4 regions of the Streptomyces sp. NPDC097107 genome follow, and region 2 is predicted to be linked to each of the others. Evidence: riboswitches for the same ligand, from Rfam matches in the RefSeq annotation. Region 2 holds a riboswitch; each other region holds the start of a gene.
The links. A riboswitch is a leader RNA that binds a small molecule or an ion and turns the genes downstream of it on or off. The one in region 2 is predicted to bind cobalamin.
Positions count from the first base shown of each region.

Region 1: linked by a shared signal. The riboswitch ahead of ACIQ1J_RS13615 (energy-coupling factor ABC transporter permease) and the one ahead of ACIQ1J_RS32580 (ABC transporter substrate-binding protein) in region 2 are both predicted to bind cobalamin.
Region 3: linked by a shared signal. The riboswitch ahead of ACIQ1J_RS00395 (cobalamin biosynthesis protein) and the one ahead of ACIQ1J_RS32580 (ABC transporter substrate-binding protein) in region 2 are both predicted to bind cobalamin.
Region 4: linked by a shared signal. The riboswitch ahead of ACIQ1J_RS20545 (ribonucleoside-diphosphate reductase subunit alpha) and the one ahead of ACIQ1J_RS32580 (ABC transporter substrate-binding protein) in region 2 are both predicted to bind cobalamin.

Region 1 is NZ_JBIWEF010000005.1:192,552-197,507, forward strand. It holds gene ACIQ1J_RS13600 (ATP-binding cassette domain-containing protein) at 1-582, opposite strand, end outside; gene cbiQ (cobalt ECF transporter T component CbiQ) at 579-1,328, opposite strand; gene ACIQ1J_RS13610 (energy-coupling factor ABC transporter substrate-binding protein) at 1,329-1,667, opposite strand; gene ACIQ1J_RS13615 (energy-coupling factor ABC transporter permease) at 1,664-2,371, opposite strand; cobalamin riboswitch at 2,401-2,585, opposite strand; gene ACIQ1J_RS13620 (potassium channel family protein) at 2,689-3,174, opposite strand; gene ACIQ1J_RS13625 (chloride channel protein) at 3,252-4,616, opposite strand; gene ACIQ1J_RS13630 (hypothetical protein) at 4,865-4,956, shown strand, end outside.
Region 2 is NZ_JBIWEF010000019.1:12,513-17,468, forward strand. It holds gene ACIQ1J_RS32575 (FecCD family ABC transporter permease) at 1-583, opposite strand, end outside; gene ACIQ1J_RS32580 (ABC transporter substrate-binding protein) at 634-1,668, opposite strand; cobalamin riboswitch at 1,711-1,899, opposite strand; gene ACIQ1J_RS32585 (dihydrofolate reductase family protein) at 2,205-2,762, opposite strand; gene ACIQ1J_RS32590 (pyridoxamine 5'-phosphate oxidase family protein) at 2,772-3,290, opposite strand; gene ACIQ1J_RS32595 (class I SAM-dependent methyltransferase) at 3,514-4,215, shown strand; partial or broken gene ACIQ1J_RS32600 (IS256 family transposase) at 4,231-4,956, opposite strand, start outside.
Region 3 is NZ_JBIWEF010000001.1:69,175-74,130, forward strand. It holds gene ACIQ1J_RS00380 (class II aldolase/adducin family protein) at 431-1,159, opposite strand; gene ACIQ1J_RS00385 (anion permease) at 1,383-2,621, shown strand; gene ACIQ1J_RS00390 (hypothetical protein) at 2,656-2,877, shown strand; cobalamin riboswitch at 3,033-3,173, shown strand; gene ACIQ1J_RS00395 (cobalamin biosynthesis protein) at 3,302-4,267, shown strand; gene ACIQ1J_RS00400 (cobyric acid synthase) at 4,299-4,956, shown strand, end outside.
Region 4 is NZ_JBIWEF010000008.1:149,881-154,836, reverse strand. It holds gene ACIQ1J_RS20550 (ribonucleotide-diphosphate reductase subunit beta) at 1-419, opposite strand, end outside; gene ACIQ1J_RS20545 (ribonucleoside-diphosphate reductase subunit alpha) at 419-2,806, opposite strand; cobalamin riboswitch at 2,930-3,091, opposite strand; gene ACIQ1J_RS20540 (GNAT family N-acetyltransferase) at 3,149-3,655, opposite strand; gene mctP (monocarboxylate uptake permease MctP) at 3,724-4,956, opposite strand, start outside.

The sequences.
Region 1 (4,956 bases), on a different contig from region 2:
CAGGGTGGCGAGCAGCCGCTCCTGGCCATCCGGGTCGAGCCCGGCGGTCGGCTCGTCGAGGATCAGCACCCGGGGGCGCATCGCGACGGCCCCGGCGATCGCGGTCCGCTTGCGCTGGCCGTAGGACAGCAGGTGGGTGGGGCGGTCGGCGAGCGCGGCGATGTCCAGCGCGGTGAGCGACTCCTCGACCCGGGAGCGGACCTCCGCGTCGGACAGGCCCAGGTTCAGCGGCCCGAAGGACACATCCTGCGACACCGACGCCGCGAACAGCTGGTCGTCCGGGTCCTGCACCACCAGTTGCACCGTGGTCCGCAGCCGGGTCAGCCCCTTGCGGTCGTACGTCACCGGCTCCCCGTCGACCGCCAACGACCCCGCGTGCGGCCTGAGTCCGCCGCTGAGCAGCCGCATCAGCGTGGTCTTGCCGCTGCCGTTGCGGCCCAGCAGCGCGAGCGCCCGCCCCTCGCGCACCGCGAAGTCCAGGCCGGCGAGCACGGCCGGGCCCTCCTCGTACGCGAAGGACACGCCCCGCAGGGCGACCGGAAACGACGCGGCCGCCTCGCCCCTCTCGATCGTCTCGCTCACGACAGCGGCCTTTCCAGTACGAGGGTGAGGGCGGCCAGCGCCGCCAGCAGCGCGACGCTCGCCGCCGTGAAGGGCGCGGAGACGCGGGCCTCGGGCACCAGGACGCGCAGCGTGCCGTCGTAACCGCGCCCGGCGAGCCCCGACTGGAGCCGTGCCGCCCGGTCGAAGGCCCGCACGAACGCCGTGGCGCCGAGCCCGCCGAGCGAACGCCAGGCGGCGGCCCGGGTGGTGTGGCCCAGCCGCGCGGCCTGCGCCTCCCGTACCCGGCGCACGGAGTCCAGCAGCAGGAAGCTCATCCGGTACGTCACCAGCGCCACGTCGACCACCGGCGCGGGCACCCCGGCCCGCACCAGGCGGGGCAGCAGGTCGGACATCGGCGTGGTGAACGCGAAGAGCAGCACCCCGAGGGAGGCCGCCGAGGTACGCAGCAGCAGCTCACCGGCGCGCACCGGGCCGCCGTCCGCCGCCGTCAGGAACCCGTCCGGGCCCCCGACCTGCACCAGGAGCGGCAGCGCCCCGGTCACGCAGAAGCCCAACGGCACGCGGTACGCCCGCCACAGCCGGCGGCCGGGCACTCCCGCCGGGCCGAGCAGCAGGGCCAGCGCCGTCACCAGGACCAGCGCCGCGCCCGGCCAGGGCGGCAGCGAGATCGCGAGGACGGTCAGCCCCAGCCCGAGCACGGCCTTGTCCACGGGATGGCGGCGGCGCCAGCGACTGCTGTGCGCCGCCGCGTCGATCGGCAGCACTCAGTCCCCTTCGGGAGCGTCCCGCAGTGCCGCCGCCGTCCGCTCCTCGCCCTGCCGCCGGCCCCGGCGCAGCCCGAAGTAGTAGGCCAGCACACCCGCGCCGATCGCGGCCTGCACGGCGAACAGCGCCGACTCGATCTCCCCGGACGGCGGCTCGTACAGCGGCGAGAACCACGGCTCGTAGTCCGGCTCGATCTCCGTGATCGCCGTCTCCGCCTCGGCGTCGGCACCGGCGAACGGCTCCTCCTTGTGATCGCCGAGACCCAGCACCAGCGGCAGCACCGCGAGCGCGGCCACGGCGAGCAGCAGCAGGGCGTTGATCTTCGCGTTGCGGCTCATCGGGACACCGCCTCCGGCTCGTCGGTGCTGCTCTTGCCGGCCTTGGTCAACAGCACGCCCAGCCGCGTCAGTTCGCCCTTGCTGGACTGCACCAGCAGCCGCATCACGATGACCGTGAGCAGGCCCTCGCTCACCGCGAGCGGGATCTGCGTGACCGCGAAGATGGAACCGAACTTGCCGAGCGCGCCCAGGAATCCGCTGCTCGGGTCAGGGAACGCCAGCGCCAGCTGCACGCTGGTGACGCAGTAGGTCGACAGGTCGGCGACGAACGCCCCGAAGAACACCGCGACCATCAGCGGCACGTCGGAGCGGCGCAGCAGCCGGTAGACGGCGTAGCCGGCCCAGGGGCCCACGACCGCCATCGAGAAGACGTTGGCGCCGAGCGTGGTCAGCCCGCCGTGTGCCAGCAGCAGCGCCTGGAAGAGCAGGGTGATGGTGCCCAGCACCGCCATGATCGGCGGCCGGAAGAGAATGGCACCCAGACCGGTGCCGGTCGGGTGCGAGCAACTGCCCGTGACGGACGGCAGTTTCAGGGCCGACAGAACGAACGTGAAGGCGCCGGAGGCGCCGAGGAGCAAGGTGCTCTCCGGGTGCTCCCTGACCTCACGGGTGAGTGACCGTACTCCGTGGACGACGAACGGCGCGGACGCGACACCCCAGGCGATCGCGTGCGCCGGTGGCAGAAAGCCCTCGGCTATGTGCATGGCTCAGCAGACCCTCTCCAGCACCTCGTGGATGGACGACGCGCCTTGGCCGGTCTCCTGGCTTACGGGTACCACCGCCCGTGCTCCGCCTTCCCGGGTACAAGTACCCAGTGGCTGCCCGCGAGGGCCGGAGCCGGACTTCCCGATTCACAGTGGCGAGGGCCGCACCGGCATCACACCGGATTTCCCGTTCACCAAGGCGTGGCGACAGTAGTGCTCCCACCTGGGTGGTGACAAGCGGGCCTCCGGGCCGCCCGGCCCGGCGAACAGGCCTCGGTTTCGCGGAAACACCCGTCGGCCCGCGCTTCCGGCCGCCGTCAGCCGGGCCGGTCCCGCTCGGTCCGCCGGACCACCCTGTCGCGCACCCGTGTGGTCAGCGCGGTCGCGGCGGCGGTGAGGAACACGAAGCTGTAGGCGATCTGCAGGACGGTCACGATCCGCGCCGCCTGGCCCCGGGGGGTGATGTCCCCGTAGCCGACGGTGGCGAGCGTGACCACGGTGAAGTACAGCGCGTCGAGGCGGGTGCGCAGACCGGTGAACTCGCCCGGCTGCTTGGCGAGGGCGTAGTAGGTGGCCGAGAAGACGTGCACGCACAGGACGATCAGCAGGGAGATGACCACACCGGGCCGGGTCTCCGGGCGGTCGACGAGGACGTGACGGATCTGGCGGAGCAGCATCGCGGCCACGAACGTCAGCACCAGGGCGAACAGCAGCCAGCTCAGTACGGGACGCTGCGGGCCCAGATGGTCGAGGGGGAGGAGGAAGTAGGCCACGACCGTGGCCGCCGCGATGCCGGCCCGCACGAGCCAGGGCCGGGCGGCGCGCCAGGCGGTACCCGGGCGGGTGCCGCCCGCCCTCGTGGTGGTGGCCCGGCGCTCGGTCACCGTGCCGTCTCCGGCGCCGCTTTCGGCGGTTCCGCTCCCGCTCCCGGCTCTGTCCGGCGGACCAGCTGGGTGACGACGAAGGCGACCACCGACGCGGTGACGATCAGTGGCATCTGGTCGTACGCGTCCCCGCCCACCAGCAGCACCGCCAGCACCGAACTGGCCAGCGGCAGCCCGGTCACCGCGGCCGCCGCGGCGGAGATGCCGAGGGCGAGGGCCGGGGTCGCGCCGAAACCGGGCAGGCCGGAGCAGGCCATGGCGGTCGCCGTGCCCAGCAGCACGGCCGGGAAGATCGGGCCGCCGCGCAGACTGCCCAGCGCGATGCCCCAGGCCAGCCCCTTGCAGGCGACGAGCGCGACCAGCGCGCCCACGGACCAGGCGTGCGGGTCCGCGGCTAGCTGGGCCAGGGTCGCCTGCCCGGACAGCGCCGCCTCCGCCGGGGAACGGCCGGTGATCAGGGCGTACGCGGCGAGGCAGACGCCGACCGCCGTGGCGCAGGCGACGGTGCGCAGGGCCGTGCGGTGCCGCGTCCAGGAGACGGTCCGGTGGCCCAGCTCGCGGCCCAGCGTGATCAGCACCGCGATCAGCGCCGCCGTCGGGACGCCCCACAGGAAGTCACCCGCGTCCGGGTTGGCGCTCGGCGGCACGTCCTGCAGGGTGAGCGCGCCGATCTTCAGGCCGGTCCACTGACCGAACCCGGTGAAGACCAGGGCGCCCGTCGCGCTGGCCAGCAGACAGGGCAGCAGGAGCACGACCAGTTGGGCACCGGCGAGCCCCGCGCCCTCGATGAGCAGCACCGCCGCCGCCACCGGGCCGCCGAGAATGGTCGAGATCGCGGCGGTGGAGCCGGCGGTCGCGAGGATCGCGCTCGCCCTCGGGTCGTCGGCCGCGCCCGCCCGCCGCACCGCCAGTAGGGCGAGCCCGCTGCCGACGGCCATCAGCGGGGCCTCGGGGCCCAGCACCACACCGAGCGGCAGCGTGGCGAGCGCCGCCAGGACGGTGCCGGGCAGCGCGCGGGGGCCGACGGGCGCGCCGCCCAGCCCGTTCACCGGCAGATGGCCGCCGCCGCCCGGCATCCGGGTCACGATCGGCGCCAGGATCAGCCCGGCGAGCACCAGTGCGGGCAGCGGCCACCACCAGGGCGGGGCGTCGTACCCGGCGGCCTCGGGCAGTGACGTCCACACCCAGTGCTGCAACTCGTGCTGGAGACCGACGAAGAAGAAGCAGGCCAGCGCGATGGGAACGCCCAGCAGTACGCACAGCAGCAACAGCCGCAGATAGCCGGGGCTGAGCAGGGTGCGCCGCAGTGACTGCTCGGCCCGGGCCGGTACCGCGTTCGCCGGCGCGGGATGAGTCGTCACGGGCCCTCCTGGTCCGACGGTCCGCCGTGCGCGTTCGCATGTGCGTTTCAGTAAACGCGAGACGGGGGAGGGCCGCACGCGCACGCTTCCGTTCCGGGGACCGCGACGCGGCCGGACCGGCTTCACCCGTGCGGCGGACCCGTATGGCCGCGGGAGCCGGGTGCCCGCAGGCTCGGAGGGACCTGTCGGCGCCCGGGGGCGCCGGTGGGGGCAGACCCGTACGGGGGACAACGGAAAGGACTCCGCTCATGAGCCAGCACGCCGCACCTTCTCCCGGCAGGCCGACGCACGGCGCAGCGGCCCCGCGGTCGGCGGACCGCACCAGCGGCTGGGTGACCGG
Region 2 (4,956 bases):
AGTCCGCCCCGCTGAGCGACCCGAGCAGCCAGAACAGCACGCTCCGGGTGGTCTCCGCGTCGGACGCCGTCGTCACCACGAACGAGGTCAGGGCGGAGAACAACTGCATCGCGGCCACTCCGGACAGGACCACCCGGTCCGTCGTCCCGCCAAGTGTGTGGCTGAGCAGCAGCACCAGCGCGAACGAGCCGACCGCGCCCACGAACGCGCCACCGGAGACGGACAGGACACCGCCCCCGGCGCCGAGCACGATCACGGCGACGGCGCCGGTCGACGCCCCGGAGGAGACGCCCAGGACGAAGGGGTCGGCGAGGGGGTTGCGCAGCAGGGACTGCATCACCGCGCCGCACACCGCCAGGCCGGCCCCGCACACCGCGGCGAGCAGGGTGCGCGGCAGCCGCAGGTTCCAGACGATGCCCTCGCGGATCGCAGTGAGATCCGAAGTGCCCCAGCCCAGACGGGAGGCGACCACCGACCAGACGTCACCCACCCCGATGTCCGCGGGACCGATGGTGATGGCCACAGCGACGGACGCGGCGAGCACCGCCAGCCCTCCGCCCAGGCCGGCCACGACGCGCAGCATCCGGACGGCGCCCCGCGCCGGGCGGACGCCGGAGGCCCGCAGGATCGTGGTCATCCGCTGAGCCCGTACGCGCGCAGTGCCGAGGCCACCTTCTCCACGCCCTCGACGGTACGGATCGTCGGGTTCATGGCCTGCCCGCTGAGCAGCACGTATCGCTTCTCCTTCACCGCCTTCATGTTCTTCGTCGCCGGATTCGACTCCAGGAACGCGATCTTCTTCACGGCCGACTCGGCGGTCTGTGACTTGCGGGTGAGATCGCCGATGACGAGCACGTCTGGGTCGCGGTCGGCGACGGTCTCCCAGTTGATCTGAGGCCATTCCTGCGTGCTGTCGTCGAAGACGTTCTTCGCGCCGAGCGCGTCGGTGACGATGCCGGGCGCGCCGCAGCAGCCCGCCATGTAAGGAGATTCCTGGTTCGCGAACCAGTACAGAACAGTGGTGTTCTCGGCGCGGATCCCGGATGCGGCCTTCGTTACCCGGCTCTTCAGCCGGTCGACCAGTTGCTCGCCACGCTCCTCCACGCCGAAGACCCGGGCCAGCTCCCGTACTTCGCGGTAGACCGTCTCCATGGCCAGAGGCTTCGTCCGTGAGCCGTCGCCGTCCCCGTTATTGTCCTTGCCCTCGCAGTCTGCGGGCGACAGATACGTGGGTACGCCGAGCTCCTCGAACTTCTCGCGGGGAGCCACACCGCCCTTGCTCAGGGTGGATGCGAAGGACGACGCCACGAAGTCCGGTTCGGCGTCCAGGACCCGCTCGAACGACGGCTGGTTGTCGGCGAGCCGGGGCACCTTGGCGTTGGCCTTCTCCAGTCCCTTCATGACGGGGTCGGTCCAGGTGGCGGTTCCCGCCATTCGGTCGGCGAGGCCGAGGGAGAGCAGGATCTCGGTGGTGCCCTGGTTCAGGGACACGGCCCGCTTCGGCGGAGCCTCGACCGTCACCTTCTGCCCGCAGTTGTCGAACGTGGCGACTCCGGCATCGGAGTCGCCGGACTTCGCGGACGGACCGGGGCCGGAACCGCAGGCGGTGAGCAGCAGGGAGCCGGTCAGGAGGAGGACGGAACAACGGGCGGGACGTGACAGGTGCACGGGTGCGGCTTCCTAGGCGTCAGGACCCATACGCGGGGTCCGTGCGGACGATCGGTTGCCAGCAGGTCTTCGGACTCGGGATCATCCCGGCGGAACGCCTTCCCGGACCCGGCCGTGACCGTCGTCCAGTGGCTTGCTGCCCCGCCCGTCACCCTCACCGCTGCGCGTCAGTTCCGGCATCTCACCGGATTCCCTGACTCGTGCACGCGTACAGACACGCTCACGAGTTCGACTGGCGTCCGGAAGCTACCACAGCCTTACGCACGCGGCCCGACATGCCCGTCGGCGAACCGCTCCGGGTCTGACGGAGGCTCTGCTGTGCCCTGACTGACCTCGGCCTCCTCGTACGGACGCGATCCAACGGCGACACACGCGGGTCTACATCAGTGGCGTCGGCCGCCCGGGTGATCAACGCTGCCCCGGCGTAGTGGACGATCACCAGGCCCAAGTCTCCCGATGCGAAAGCTCTGCGGCCGGTCGGTGCGCGTCTGCGCCCGCACAGTCGGAGCCGGTGCATGCAAGCGACCGGGCGCGGTTCAGCGGGTCCGGTAGCGCGTGTACATCAGTCCGCTGTCGAAGGCACGTTCCTCGACCAGCTCGAGTCCGAGGCGCACGCCGTCGGGAAAGAACCGCTTGCCGCCGCCGACCACGCTCGTGGTGATGAACAGGTGGTACTCGTCCACCAGGCCGGCCGCGATCGCCTGGGCCGCGAGGTTCGGGCCGTCCACGGTCAGGTCGTGATCGGCCTCGGCCTTGAGCTTGCGCACCGCGTCCGGGTCGAAGGTTCGCTCGATCCTGGTCTTCGCGCTGGACACCGACTTCAACGTCGTGGAGTACACGACCTTTTCCGCGGCCTGCCAGTCGCGGGCGCACTGCAGGATGTGCGGCGGCAGGTCGGCCTCGGTGTGCGCGGTCTCCCAGAAGACCATCGTCTCGTACATCCGCCGGCCGTAGAGGTACGTGCCGACGGGGCGGAAGAGGTCGTTGATGAAGGTGTGCACCTCCGGATCCTCCGCCCCAGCGCCCAGGTTTCCGTCCGCCGCCTCGGCGCAGCCGTCGAGCGAGGTGACCATCGAGTAGGTGAGCTTTGCCATGGGTCTCCTTCAGGTGGTGTGGGTGGTGTGCTCGGGGTCGGGTGGAAACACCTCGAGCCGGGCATCGGTGGCGTTGTCGAAACGGGCGTCCCCTCCACGGACGAGCACGAAATGCCTGGAGACCGCGGCCTGACAGACCAGCAACGGCCCAGTCGGTCCGAGGTCCTCCGGCACTAGCTGGTGACCCGTCGGCAGACGGGTGTTGAGCGAGGCGAGGTCAGCCGCGCGGGCGTCGTCGGCAGCCGGCCCCGCAGCTGCCTCCAGGTAGATCGCTTCCGCCCCGCCGACAGGCGCGGCCGTGTCGAAGACGGTGATCGCCACCTCCGGACGTGCTGCGATGTTCCGTGAATGCCGGCTGGCCGGCGAGGACACCCACAGAACCCGGTGTTGCCCGTCGGCGGCGAAGAACACCGGGCTGGCCCATGGCCGACCCTCGCCGTCCGCGGTGCCGAGGACGAGGTAGCGATGCTGAGCCAGCAGCCGCGGTACCGTTTTCCACATCGTCAGTCCTCCGGTTCGTTGTGACATCAGGGCAATCCTGGAGCGACGGCGATCTCGCCACCAACGGCGGTTTTGCCAACAGCCGTTCAGCCAGGGTGAACAATGGGGGGATGGAACGGCGGGACATCGAGGTGTTCCTGGCTTTGGCTCAGGAACGAGCAATTGTCAAGACCTGTGGATGACTGCTCACTGGGTCTAGTGATCAAAAATTGTGTCGCCTGTGGGTGGTGAGTGACCGTAGCGTCCACCTATGGATTGGAGCACCTGGCATGACCAGTACGACGCGGCCGACTCGTGGATGGCACGGCGACTGCGGACAGTTCAGGCGCAGGCCCACGCTGCCTTGTCTGATGCCCCGGCTGGTGGGTTGAAGGTAATCAGCCTTTGTGCTGGGGAAGGCCGCGATCTTCTGGACGTTCTGGCCGAACATCCCCGCCGCGACGATGCGCGGGCGAGGCTTGTCGAGCTGGACCCGCGCAACACGGCGGTCGCTCTGGAAAGGGCTGGCCGGGCAGACCTGAACCAGGTTGAGGTCGTGACCGGCGACGCCTCCCTCATTGACCATTACGAGGACATGACTCCTGCAGATCTTGTCCTGATCTGTGGCGTTTTCGGCAACATTACCGACGCCGATATCCAGCACACCATCGCGGCCTGCAACCAGCTGTGCAAGACCGGCGGCACCGTCATCTGGACCCGACATCGCGCCGCGCCTGACCGGGTACCGCTGATCTGCGAATGGTTCGAAGCGCAACGCTTCGAACTGCGGTGGCTGTCAGCACCGGACGCAGGCTTCGGGGTCGGTGTGCACCGGTTCGTCGGCATACCTCAACCCCTACGCCGCAGCACTCGCCTGTTCGAATTCGTGGGCTACGACGTGCTCCGTCAGGCCGTGGCAGCGGAATCCCTCGGCCGTAACGACCCCACGCCGGACGACCAACGCGGGTTGTAATCGGATGAGGGATGCTCAGGCCGCGTCGGCCTCGGGCCGTTCGCCCAGAACGCCGTTCTCGAACCTCGCGTCGGCGCGGAGCAGGGGCGCCAGGTGGGCTCCGGTGATCGCCCGCCAGCGGGTCTGGGCGGACTCGACGAGCTTGAACACCATCGCGAGCGCGGCGGCGGGGCTGCCGGCGCCGCGGGTGACCCGGGTCCGGAGCTTGACCGTGGAGAACGTCGACTCGATCGGATTCGTGGTCCGCAGGTGGACCAAGTGCTCGGCCGGAAAGTCGTAGAAGGCCAGCAACTCCTCGCGATCGTCGATGATCTTCGCGACGGCCTTCGGCCACTTGGTGCCGTACGTCTTCGAGAATGCCTCGATCGCCTTCTCGGCGTGGGCGCGGTCCTCGGCGTTGTAGATTTCCTGCATCGCCTTCGTGGCGCCCGGCTGCGCGGACTTCGGAAGTGCGTTTGTCACATTTCTGGCCTGGTGAACCCAGCAGCGCTGATGGCGGGCGGCGGGGAACACCTCGGCCAGGGCCTTCCACAGCCCCATCGCGCCGTCTCCGACGACCAGTTCGGGGTCGCGCATACCGCGGCGGCGGCAGTCGCGCAGCAGGTCGGCCCACGATTCGGTGGACTCGCGCAGCACCTCGTCCAGCGCGATGAGCTCCTTGGTGCCGTCCAGGCGGACGCCGAGCAGGACCAGCACGCACGAGTGCGCCTGGCCGAGCCGGACCTTGGGGTACACGCCGTC
Region 3 (4,956 bases), on a different contig from region 2:
GCTTGCCCTCCCCGCGCGGAGAGCACCGGCGACCGGCGGCCCGATCAGCGACCGGCGACCGGCGGCCCGGCCGGCGACCGGCGGCTGACGACCCGATCGGCGACCGGCGGCTGACGGTTAGGTCGGGCGGGGCGGCCTGGACCCTCCACCGGACGCTCCCGACGCCGTGCCCCCCTGCCCACCCGAGCCGCCCCGCCACCGGCCCCGGACCCCGACCACCGACCACCGGCCACCGGCCACCGACCACCCGCTACCGGCCTTCGGCCACCCGCCACCCGCCACCCGCCACCGGCCTGCGGCCTGCGGCCTGCGGCCGGGCGCGGCGACGACCGGCCGGCCCCGTCGGCGTCCCGAGAGCCCGAAGCCCGGCGCCCGGCATCCCGCGCCCCGCACCGGACGTCACGCGGTCCGGCCGGCAGCCGGCCGTTCGTCAGCCCCGCTCCCCGTACCCCCGCTCCCCGTACCCCCGCTCCCCGTGCCCCCGTTGCCCGTACCCCTGGAGCCGTTCCGTCACCTCCGTCAGTTGGTCGTCCGTCAGCAGTGACGGTGTGCGGCCCGGTACCGAGGAGGCCGCCAGCCAGAGGTGGCACATCCACTCCAGTTGGGCCGTGCGGTCGTAGGCCTGGTCGAGGGAGGTGCCGTAGGTGATCGTGCCGTGGTTCCGCAGGAGGCAGCCGGTGCGGTCGGTGAGGGCGTCGAGCATGTGGCGGGCGAGTTCTTCGGTGCCGTAGGCCGCGTAGGGGGCGACCCGGACGGGGCCGCCGAGGGCGGCGGTCATGTAGTGGACCGGCGGGAGTTCGGGGACGAGGAGCGAGACCGCCGTCGCGTGCACGGCGTGGGTGTGGACGACGGCCCGGGCGTCGGTGGCCCGGTACACGGCGAGGTGCATGGGCAGTTCACTGGTGGGGACGAGCGTGCCGAGCACCTGCCGGCCGTCGAGGTCGACGCCGGTCGCGTCGGCCGGGACCAGACGGTCGTACGGCACACCCGAAGGGGTGACCAGCACCGTGTCGCCCACACGCACCGAGACGTTGCCGGAGGTGCCGACGACCAGGCCGTCCGCCACCGTTCGCCGGGCTGTCGCGACGAGGGCCTCCCAGGCTGCCGCCCTGGCCCGTTCCTCGTCCGCGCCCACCCCTCCGACCCGCGAATACGTCACAGTCACCGTCTCCTTCGGGCACGCCCGCGCCCCTCACGAACCTCCGCCGACCGGCCTCGCGGCGATCCTGCCAGGCGCGTATCCGGAGAGCATCGGGCCGGGCACGGAGAGGGAGGCGGCGGCGCCGGTTCCGGTCACCGTGACGCCCTGTCCAGTTCATCTTCCGTTCACTCTGGTTACCTACGTTCGTCCAGCCAATGACCTCGAACGATTGCCTGGGTAAATGGAAAGCTTCTCGCTGATCCTCGCGATTGTGGTGGTAACCGCACTCGCGTTCGATTTCACGAACGGTTTCCACGACACCGCGAACGCGATGGCAACGACCATTTCGACCGGTGCGCTCAAGCCCAAGGTTGCGGTGGCCATGTCCGCCGTCCTGAACCTTGTCGGCGCCTTCCTCTCGGTGGAGGTCGCCAACACGATCTCCAAGGGTCTCGTGGACGAGACCGGCATCCGTCCCGAGGTCATCTTCGCCGCCCTGGTGGGCGCGATCCTCTGGAACCTGCTGACCTGGCTGGTCGGGCTCCCGTCCAGTTCCTCGCACGCCCTCATGGGCGGTCTGATCGGTGCCGCGGTCGCCTCGGCGGGCGTCGGCGCGGTCAACGGCGACGCGCTCGTCACCAAGGTGCTCATCCCGGCCATCGCCGCCCCGCTCGTCGCGGGCCTCGCGGCGCTGCTCGGCGCGCGGCTGACGTACAAGCTCGGCCGCAAGGCCGACGGCAAGGCCGCCGCCAAGGGCTACCGCGCCGGGCAGATCGCCTCCGCCGGGCTGGTCTCGCTGGCCCACGGCACCAACGACGCCCAGAAGACGATGGGCATCATCACCCTCGCCCTGATCGCCGGCGGCTCGCTCGCCCCCGACTCCGACCCGCCCATGTGGGTCATCCTCTCCGCGGGTATCGCCATCGCGCTCGGCACCTACCTCGGCGGCTGGCGCATCATCCGCACCATGGGCAAGGGCCTGACCGACCTCCAGCCGCAGCAGGGCTTCGCCGCCCAGACCAGCGCCGCGACGGTCATCCTGGCCTCCTCCCACCTCGGCTTCTCCCTCTCCACCACGCACTCGGTCTCCGGCGCGGTGATGGGTGCGGGCCTCGGCCGCAAGGGCGGCGTGGTGCGCTGGTCCACGGCCACCCGGATGTTCGTCGCCTGGGGCCTGACCCTGCCGGCCGCGGCCCTGGTCGCCGCGATCGCCGAGTGGGTCTGCGGCCTGGGTGACTGGGGCACCGCGCTCGTCGCGGTCTTCCTGGTCGCCTCCAGCGCCGCCATCTGGAAGCTCTCCCGGCGCGAGATCGTCGACCACACCAACGTCGTCGACGAGCCCGAGCAGGCCGGTGTGGTGACCACGGCGATGGCCGCCGTCTCCCCGCCCCCGGCCGGCGTGACCGAGGACCTGGCCGCGGCCGGTGCCCCGGGCTCCGCGTCCGACTCCAAGGCCCCCTCGGCCACCACCTCCGTCTGAGCCCGCGCCCCGGGTACGAAGGAAAGCGAACTCCATGAGCATCGACTGGGCAGCTCTCGGCTCCGTCTTCGGGGTCAGCCTCGTGGCCACCGTGGCCCTGGTGGGCCTGTTCACCCTCGGCATCGTCGGTCTCTCCCGCCAGGAGCGGGCGGTCGCACAGGGCGGCTCCGCGACCCTCGCGGTCAGCGGCGCGTACGCCTGCTTCGCGGCCTGCGCGGCCGCGGTGGCGTACGGCATCTACCTGATCGTCGCCTGAGCGACCACGCGCGGACACCGCGCGCGTCGCCTTGTGAGGCGGGGCGCGGGACGGCCACCGACCGTCCCGCGCCCCGCCTCTTCTCGGGCCGGCGCACACCGCCCGCGTGTGGGGCTTCGCACACTCCCCCGCCGCAGGTCAACGCCAGGTTGACGGGTGTTCGCGGGCCGTGGTGGACTGCCGGAGCCAATACGGCGGCAGGAGAGGAAGCCCGGTGCGAATCCGGCGCGGTCCCGCCACTGTGACCGGGGTACAGCCCCGGGAGCCAGGAACTCTCACCGCCGGTCTCTTTCAACCAGGGCGCGGACACCCTGAGTGAGGACATATCGCCATGCGCGGCTGCGGTTCCAGGCACAGCGGTCCCGGGTACACCGGTTCCGGGCACATCAGCGACACGCTCTCCCGCCCCGCGGCCGGCTGAGCCGTGCGCGCCGAACGCGTCTTCGCGTACGGCGCCGCCGCCGGCCTCCTCGGTGACCTCCTCCTCGGCGACCCGCGCCGCGGACACCCGGTCGCCGCGTTCGGCCGTGCCGCCGGTGCCGTGGAACGGGTGCTGTGGCGGGACCACCGGGGCTGGGGCGTGCTGCACACGGCCGTCTGCGCCGGAGGCGCCGCCGCCCTCGGAACGGCCGCCACCCGCGCCGTACGCCGGTCCCCCGCCGCCTCCGTCGCCCTGACCGGCGCCGCCACCTGGGCCGTCGTCGGCGGCACCTCGCTCGCCCGTGAGGCCCGTGCGATCGGCCGTGCCCTGGAGGCCGGCGACGTCGAAGCGGCCCGGGCGCGGCTGCCGCACCTGTGCGGGCGGGACCCGCAGGCGCTGGACGCCGACGGGATCGCCCGGGCCGTCGTGGAGTCCGTCGCCGAGAACACCTCGGACGCGGTGGTGGGCGCCCTGGTGTGGGGCGCGGTCGGCGGAGTGCCAGGACTGCTCGGCTTCCGGGCCGTGAACACCCTGGACGCCATGGTCGGCCACAAGTCCCCCAGGTACCGGCGATACGGCTGGGCCTCGGCCCGCCTCGACGACCTCGCGGGCTGGCCGGGCGCCCGGCTGACCGCCGTACTGACCACCGTGGCCGGCGGCGATCCGCGCGGCTCCGTACGGGCCTGGCGCGCCGACGCCGCACGGCACCCGAGCCCCAACGCCGGTCCCGTGGAGGCGTCGTTCGCGGGCGCCCTGGGCGTACGGCTCGGCGGAACGCTCTCCTACGGCGGCCGGGTGGAGCACCGGCCCGTCCTCAACGGGGCGGCGGGACGCGCCGTCCGGGCCGGTTCCGGCGACATCGTCCGGGCCGTCCGGCTCTCCCGGCGCGTGGGCTGGCTGGCGCTCGGCGTGTGCGCGGGCGCGCGGCTGCTCGCGCACGGGGCCGTCGGGAAGGGACGTACGTCGTGAGCCGTCGCCTCCTCGAGAAGGGACGTACGTCATGAACGGTGGCCTCCTCGTCGCCGGCACCACCTCCGACGCCGGCAAGAGCGTCGTCACCGCCGGGATCTGCCGCTGGCTGGTGCGGCAGGGCGTCAAGGTCGCGCCCTTCAAGGCGCAGAACATGTCGCTCAACTCCTTCGTCACCCGCGAGGGCGCCGAGATCGGGCGCGCGCAGGCCATGCAGGCCCAGGCGTGCCGCGTGGAACCGACCGCGCTGATGAACCCGGTGCTGCTCAAGCCGGGCGGCGAGCGCAGCAGCCAGGTGGTGCTGCTCGGCAAACCGGTCGGCGAGATGAGCGCCCGCGGCTACCACGGCGGGCGGCAGCAGCAGTTGCTCGGCACTGTGCTCGACTGTCTGGCCGAGCTGCGGGGCACGTATGACGCGGTGATCTGTGAGGGGGCGGGCAGTCCGGCCGAGATCAACCTGCGCCGGACGGACATCGTGAACATGGGGATCGCCCGGGGTGCCGGGCTGCCCGTGCTGGTGGTGGGCGACATCGACCGGGGCGGGGTCTTCGCCTCGTTCTTCGGGACGGTGGCGCTGCTCGCACCCGAGGACCAGGCGCTGGTCGCCGGGTTCCTCGTCAACAAGTTCCGGGGTGACGTGTCGCTGCTGGAACCGGGTCTCGAGATGCTGCACGGGCTCACCGGACGGC
Region 4 (4,956 bases), on a different contig from region 2:
TTCTCCACGGCCGCGAAGGCGGCGGCGCGGTCGTCCGGGTCGGGCAGGTAGGTGTCCAGCAGCGTCAGGTAGAACTGGACGTGGACGGCTTCCTCGAAGAGCTGGCGGGACAGGTAGAGCCGCGCCTCGGGGGAGTTGATGTGCTTGTAGAGGGTGAGTACCAGGTTGTTCGCGACGATCGAGTCACCGGTGGCGAAGAAGGCCACCAGCCGGCCGATCAGGTGCTGCTCCATGGGGCTCAGCTTCGCGAGATCGGCGACGTCCGAGTGGAGGTCGACCTCCTCGACGTGCCAGGTGTTCTTGATGGCGTCCCGGTAGCGCTCGTAGAAGTCCGGGTAGCGCATGGGGCGCAGCGTCAGCTCGAAGCCCGGGTCGAGCAGGTTCTTCGTGGTGGGGGTCGCGGGGGTCTCGGTGGTCATTACTGGCAGGCCTCGCAGGACTCGGGGTTTTCCAGGGAGCAGGCGACCGCTTCGGGGTCCGGTCCGGCCTGCACCGGGACGGTGGCTCGGGCGGCGGCGCGGGCGATGCGGGTCGCCGGGCGGGAGCGCAGGTAGTACGTGGTCTTCAGGCCCTGCTTCCAGGCGTACGCGTACATCGAGGAGAGCTTCCCGATGGTCGGCGTCTCCAGGAACAGGTTCAGCGACTGGGCCTGGTCGAGGTACGGGGTGCGGGCGGCGGCCATGTCGATCAGGCCGCGCTGCGGGATCTCCCAGGCGGTGCGGTACAGCGCGCGGACGTCCTCGGGGATCCAGGTGAAGCCCTGCACCGAGCCGTTGGCCTCGCGCAGCGCCTCGCGGGTGCGGGCGTCCCAGACGCCGAGCCGCTTGAGGTCGTCCACCAGGTACGAGTTGACCTGGAGGAACTCGCCGGAGAGCGTCTCGCGCTTGAACAGGTTGGACACCTGCGGCTCGATGCACTCGTAGACACCCGCGATCGAGGCGATGGTGGCGGTCGGCGCGATGGCGAGGAGCAGGGAGTTGCGCAGGCCGGTCGTGGCCATGCGCTCGCGCAGCGCCGCCCAGCGCTCCGGCCAGGCGGGCTCGACGCCGTAGTGGTCGGGGTGCAGCACACCCCGGGCCGTCCGGGTCTTCTCCCAGGCCGGCAGCGGGCCGTTGCGCTCGGCGAGATCGGCGGAGGTCTCGTACGCGGCGAGCATGACGCGCTCGGCGATGCGGGTCGAGAGGGCCTTCGCCTCGGGCGAGTCGAAGGGCAGGCGCAGCTGGAAGAAGACGTCCTGGAGGCCCATCGCGCCCAGGCCCACCGGGCGCCAGCGGGCGTTGGAGCGGCCCGCCTGCCCGGTCGGGTAGAAGTTGATGTCGACGACCCGGTCCAGGAAGGTGACGGCGGTGCGGACGGTGGCGTCCAGGCGCTCCCAGTCGATGTCGCCCTTGGCCACGTCGACCAGCGCGCCGAGGTTGACCGAGCCCAGGTTGCAGACCGCCGTCTCCCCGTCGTCCGTGACCTCAAGGATCTCCGTGCAGAGGTTGGAGGAGTGGACGACGTGACCGGGCTCGGCGGTCTGGTTGGCGGTGCGGTTGGCGGTGTCCTTGAAGGTCATCCAGCCGTTGCCGGTCTGCGCGAGGGTGCGCATCATGCGGCCGTACAGCTCACGGGCGGGGAGGGTCTTGCGGGCGAGCCCCGCCGCCTCGGCCCCGCGGTAGGCCGCGTCGAACTCCTCGCCCCACAGGTCGACCAGCTCGGGCACGTCGGCGGGCGAGAACAGCGACCACTGTCCGTCGGCGTCCACCCGGCGCATGAACTCGTCCGGCACCCAGTGGGCGAGGTTCAGGTTGTGCGTGCGGCGGGCGTCCTCACCGGTGTTGTCCCGCAGCTCCAGGAACTCCTCGACGTCCGCGTGCCAGGTCTCCAGGTAGACCGCCGCCGCGCCCTTGCGCCGGCCGCCCTGGTTCACGGCGGCGACCGAGGCGTCCAGCGTCTTCAGGAACGGGACGATGCCGTTGGAGTGCCCGTTGGTGCCGCGGATCAGCGAACCCCGGGCGCGGACGCGGGAGTAGGCGATGCCGATGCCGCCGGCGTGCTTGGAGAGGTTGGCGACCTGGTGGAGGCGGTCGTAGATGGAGTCCAGCTCGTCCTTGGGGGAGTCCAGGAGGTAGCAGGACGACATCTGGGCGTGCCGGGTGCCGGAGTTGAACAGGGTGGGGGAGGAGGGCAGGTAGTCGAGGCGGCTCATCAGCCCGTACAGCGCGGCCACCTCGTCGACCGCACGCGTGGTGTCGTCCTCGGCGAGTCCGGCGGCCACCCGCAGCATGAAGTGCTGGGGCGTCTCGACGACCTTGCGGGTGATCGGGTGCCGGAGCAGGTAGCGGCTGTACACGGTGCGCAGGCCGAAGTAGCCGAAGCGGTCGTCGGCGGCCGGGTCGATCAGCGCGTCCAGGCGGTCCGCGTGCAGCCGTACGAACTCGGCGGTGCGGTCGGCGATCAGGCCCTCGCGGTGACCGGTGGCGACCGACCCGGTGAACGAGGTGACGCCCTGGGAAGCCGCCTCGGCGCGGATGCCGATGGTCAGCAGCCGGGCGGCCAGCCTGGAGTAGACCGGGTCCTCCGAGATGAGCCCGGCCGCCGCCTCCGTGGCGAGCTCCCGCAGCTCGGACTCGTCCGCACGGGCGGACCGGCCGCGCAGTGCGGCTGCGGCGACCCGGCCCGGGTCGGCGCCGGGGAGGTCGGCGGTCAGCTCGGTCAGGGTCCGCAGCAACGCGGCACCGGGCCCGTCGGGCTCCTCGGTCACCGGGGTCGCTGAGGTCGTCACCGGGGTCGCTGAAACCGGGTCGGCTGGCGCGATGGTCACGTGGGGGCACTCCCTCGCTCGGCACGGGGCCTGGGGGAGGGCAGGGGCAGCTCACGAGCGCACGCGGCGTCGCGTCCACCGGCCCACTCCACGAGGCCCGGACGTCAGGCACCCGGACCGGGACGGTACGGGCGCACTGTCGGCAGGTCCTCGGACTGGACATGCGTGTGCACACGTGCGGAGACGCGCGGACACACACAAGTACACCGTTGCGGGACAGTTCCGGATTCGCACCGGATTCCCCTGCGGCGACAGCGAGCACGAGCATACATCTTGTGCCGGGTTCGACGAGCACCCCCAGATGTTGTGTCGCGGAGGAGCCGTCGAGGGGTGGTGCCGGCGTCAGAGCGTCAGTTCATAGGTGAGGAGCGTGATGTCGTCCAGCTCCGGCAGCGGGTTCCAGTCGCGGTCGGGCGTACGGGCGAAACCCATCCGCTCGTAGAGGCGGTGGGCGGTGCGCATGGTGCGCTGGGTGGACAGCACCACGCGCGCGCAGCCCTCGACGGCCCGGGACCGGTCGACGCAGGTCCGTACGAGGGCCTCGCCCACCCCGCGTCCGCGTGCCTCGTGGGCGACGGCGAGCATCCGAATCTCGGCCTCGCCGGGCCGGGCGATGTCGGCCATGGGGCCGCCGGACGGCACGAAGGTCACGCCGCCGAGCACCCGGCCGTCCGCGGCGGCGACCAGCACCTCGGCGGCCGCCGCACGCTTGGCGACGTTTCTCAGCTCGCCGAGGTACGCGTCGCTCTCCCCGAAGTCGAGGAGGCCGTCGCGCAGATAGGCCTGCGCGGTGATCTCACCGAGGGTGCCGTACTCGTCCGTCGCCGCCTGCCGGATCACGAAGTCCATGGCGCCGAGTGTGCCCTGCGGGTACGACGACGGGCCGCCGGATCCGGCGGCCCGCCACGTTGCCGGGGTCAGTGCGAGGTGCCCGCCGTGGCCGGCGGCAGCTCCACCTCGACGCCTGGGTCGCCCGCGTCCGCCGTGTAGTCGCCGGGCTTGGTCTCGTCGACGCCGTCGGGGGCCTTGAGGGCCCGCATGACGAAGGTCAGGACCACGGTGACCACGACGTTCAGCACGAAGGCGGTGAGGCCGATGTAGCCGATCTCGCCGATGCCCGGGATCTGATCGGAGGAGCCGCCGAAGTGCTTCTGCGTCGGCGAGGCGACACCGTAGGCGGCGACCGTGCCGTAGACCATGCCGACCGCCCAGCCGCCGAGCAGCGCCCAGCGGTGGAACCAGCGGGTGAACAGGCCGCCGACCAGGGCCGGGAAGGTCTGCAGGATCCAGATGCCGCCGAGCAGCTGGAAGTTGATCGCGACCGTCTTGTCCATGCCCAGGACGAAGACCAGCGCGCCCACCTTCACCAGCAGGGACGTCAGCTTGGAGACCTTCGTCTCCTGGGCCGGGGTGGCGTCCGGCTTGATGAAGTCCTTGTAGATGTTGCGGGTGAAGAGGTTCGCGGCCGCGATCGACATGATCGCCGCCGGGACCAGGGCGCCGATGCCGATCGCCGCGAAGGCCACGCCGGCGAACCAGTCCGGGAACATGTTCTCGAACAGCTGCGGGATCGCCAGCTGCCCGTTCTCCACCTTCACCCCCGCCGCGATCGCCATGAAGCCCAGCAGCGCGAGCAGGCCGAGCATCAGCGAGTACAGCGGCAGGATCGTGGTGTTGCGCCGGATCACCTCACGGCTGCGCGAGGACAGCGTCGCGGTGATCGAGTGCGGGTACATGAAGAGCGCGAGCGCCGAGCCGAGCGCCAGGGTGGCGTACGTCCACTGGCCGCCGTGGTCCGGCACCAGCCCGCCCTTGCCCGACTCGTCGAACTTGTCGCCCGCCGCGGCGAAGATGTCGTCGAACCCGCCGAGCTTGATCGGGATGTAGATGATCGCCACCGCGATCACGATGTAGATCAGCGTGTCCTTCACGAACGCGATCAGCGCGGGCGCGCGCAGCCCCGACGAGTAGGTGTACGCCGCCAGCACACCGAAGGCGATCAGCAGCGGCAGGTCCTTGATGAACCAGTTGGTGTCCTCACCGCCGCCGACGCCCATCACGTCGAGGACGGCCTGGATACCGACCAGCTGGAGCGCGATGTACGGCATCGTCGCCAGGATGCCGGTGACGGCGACCGCCAGCGACAGCCC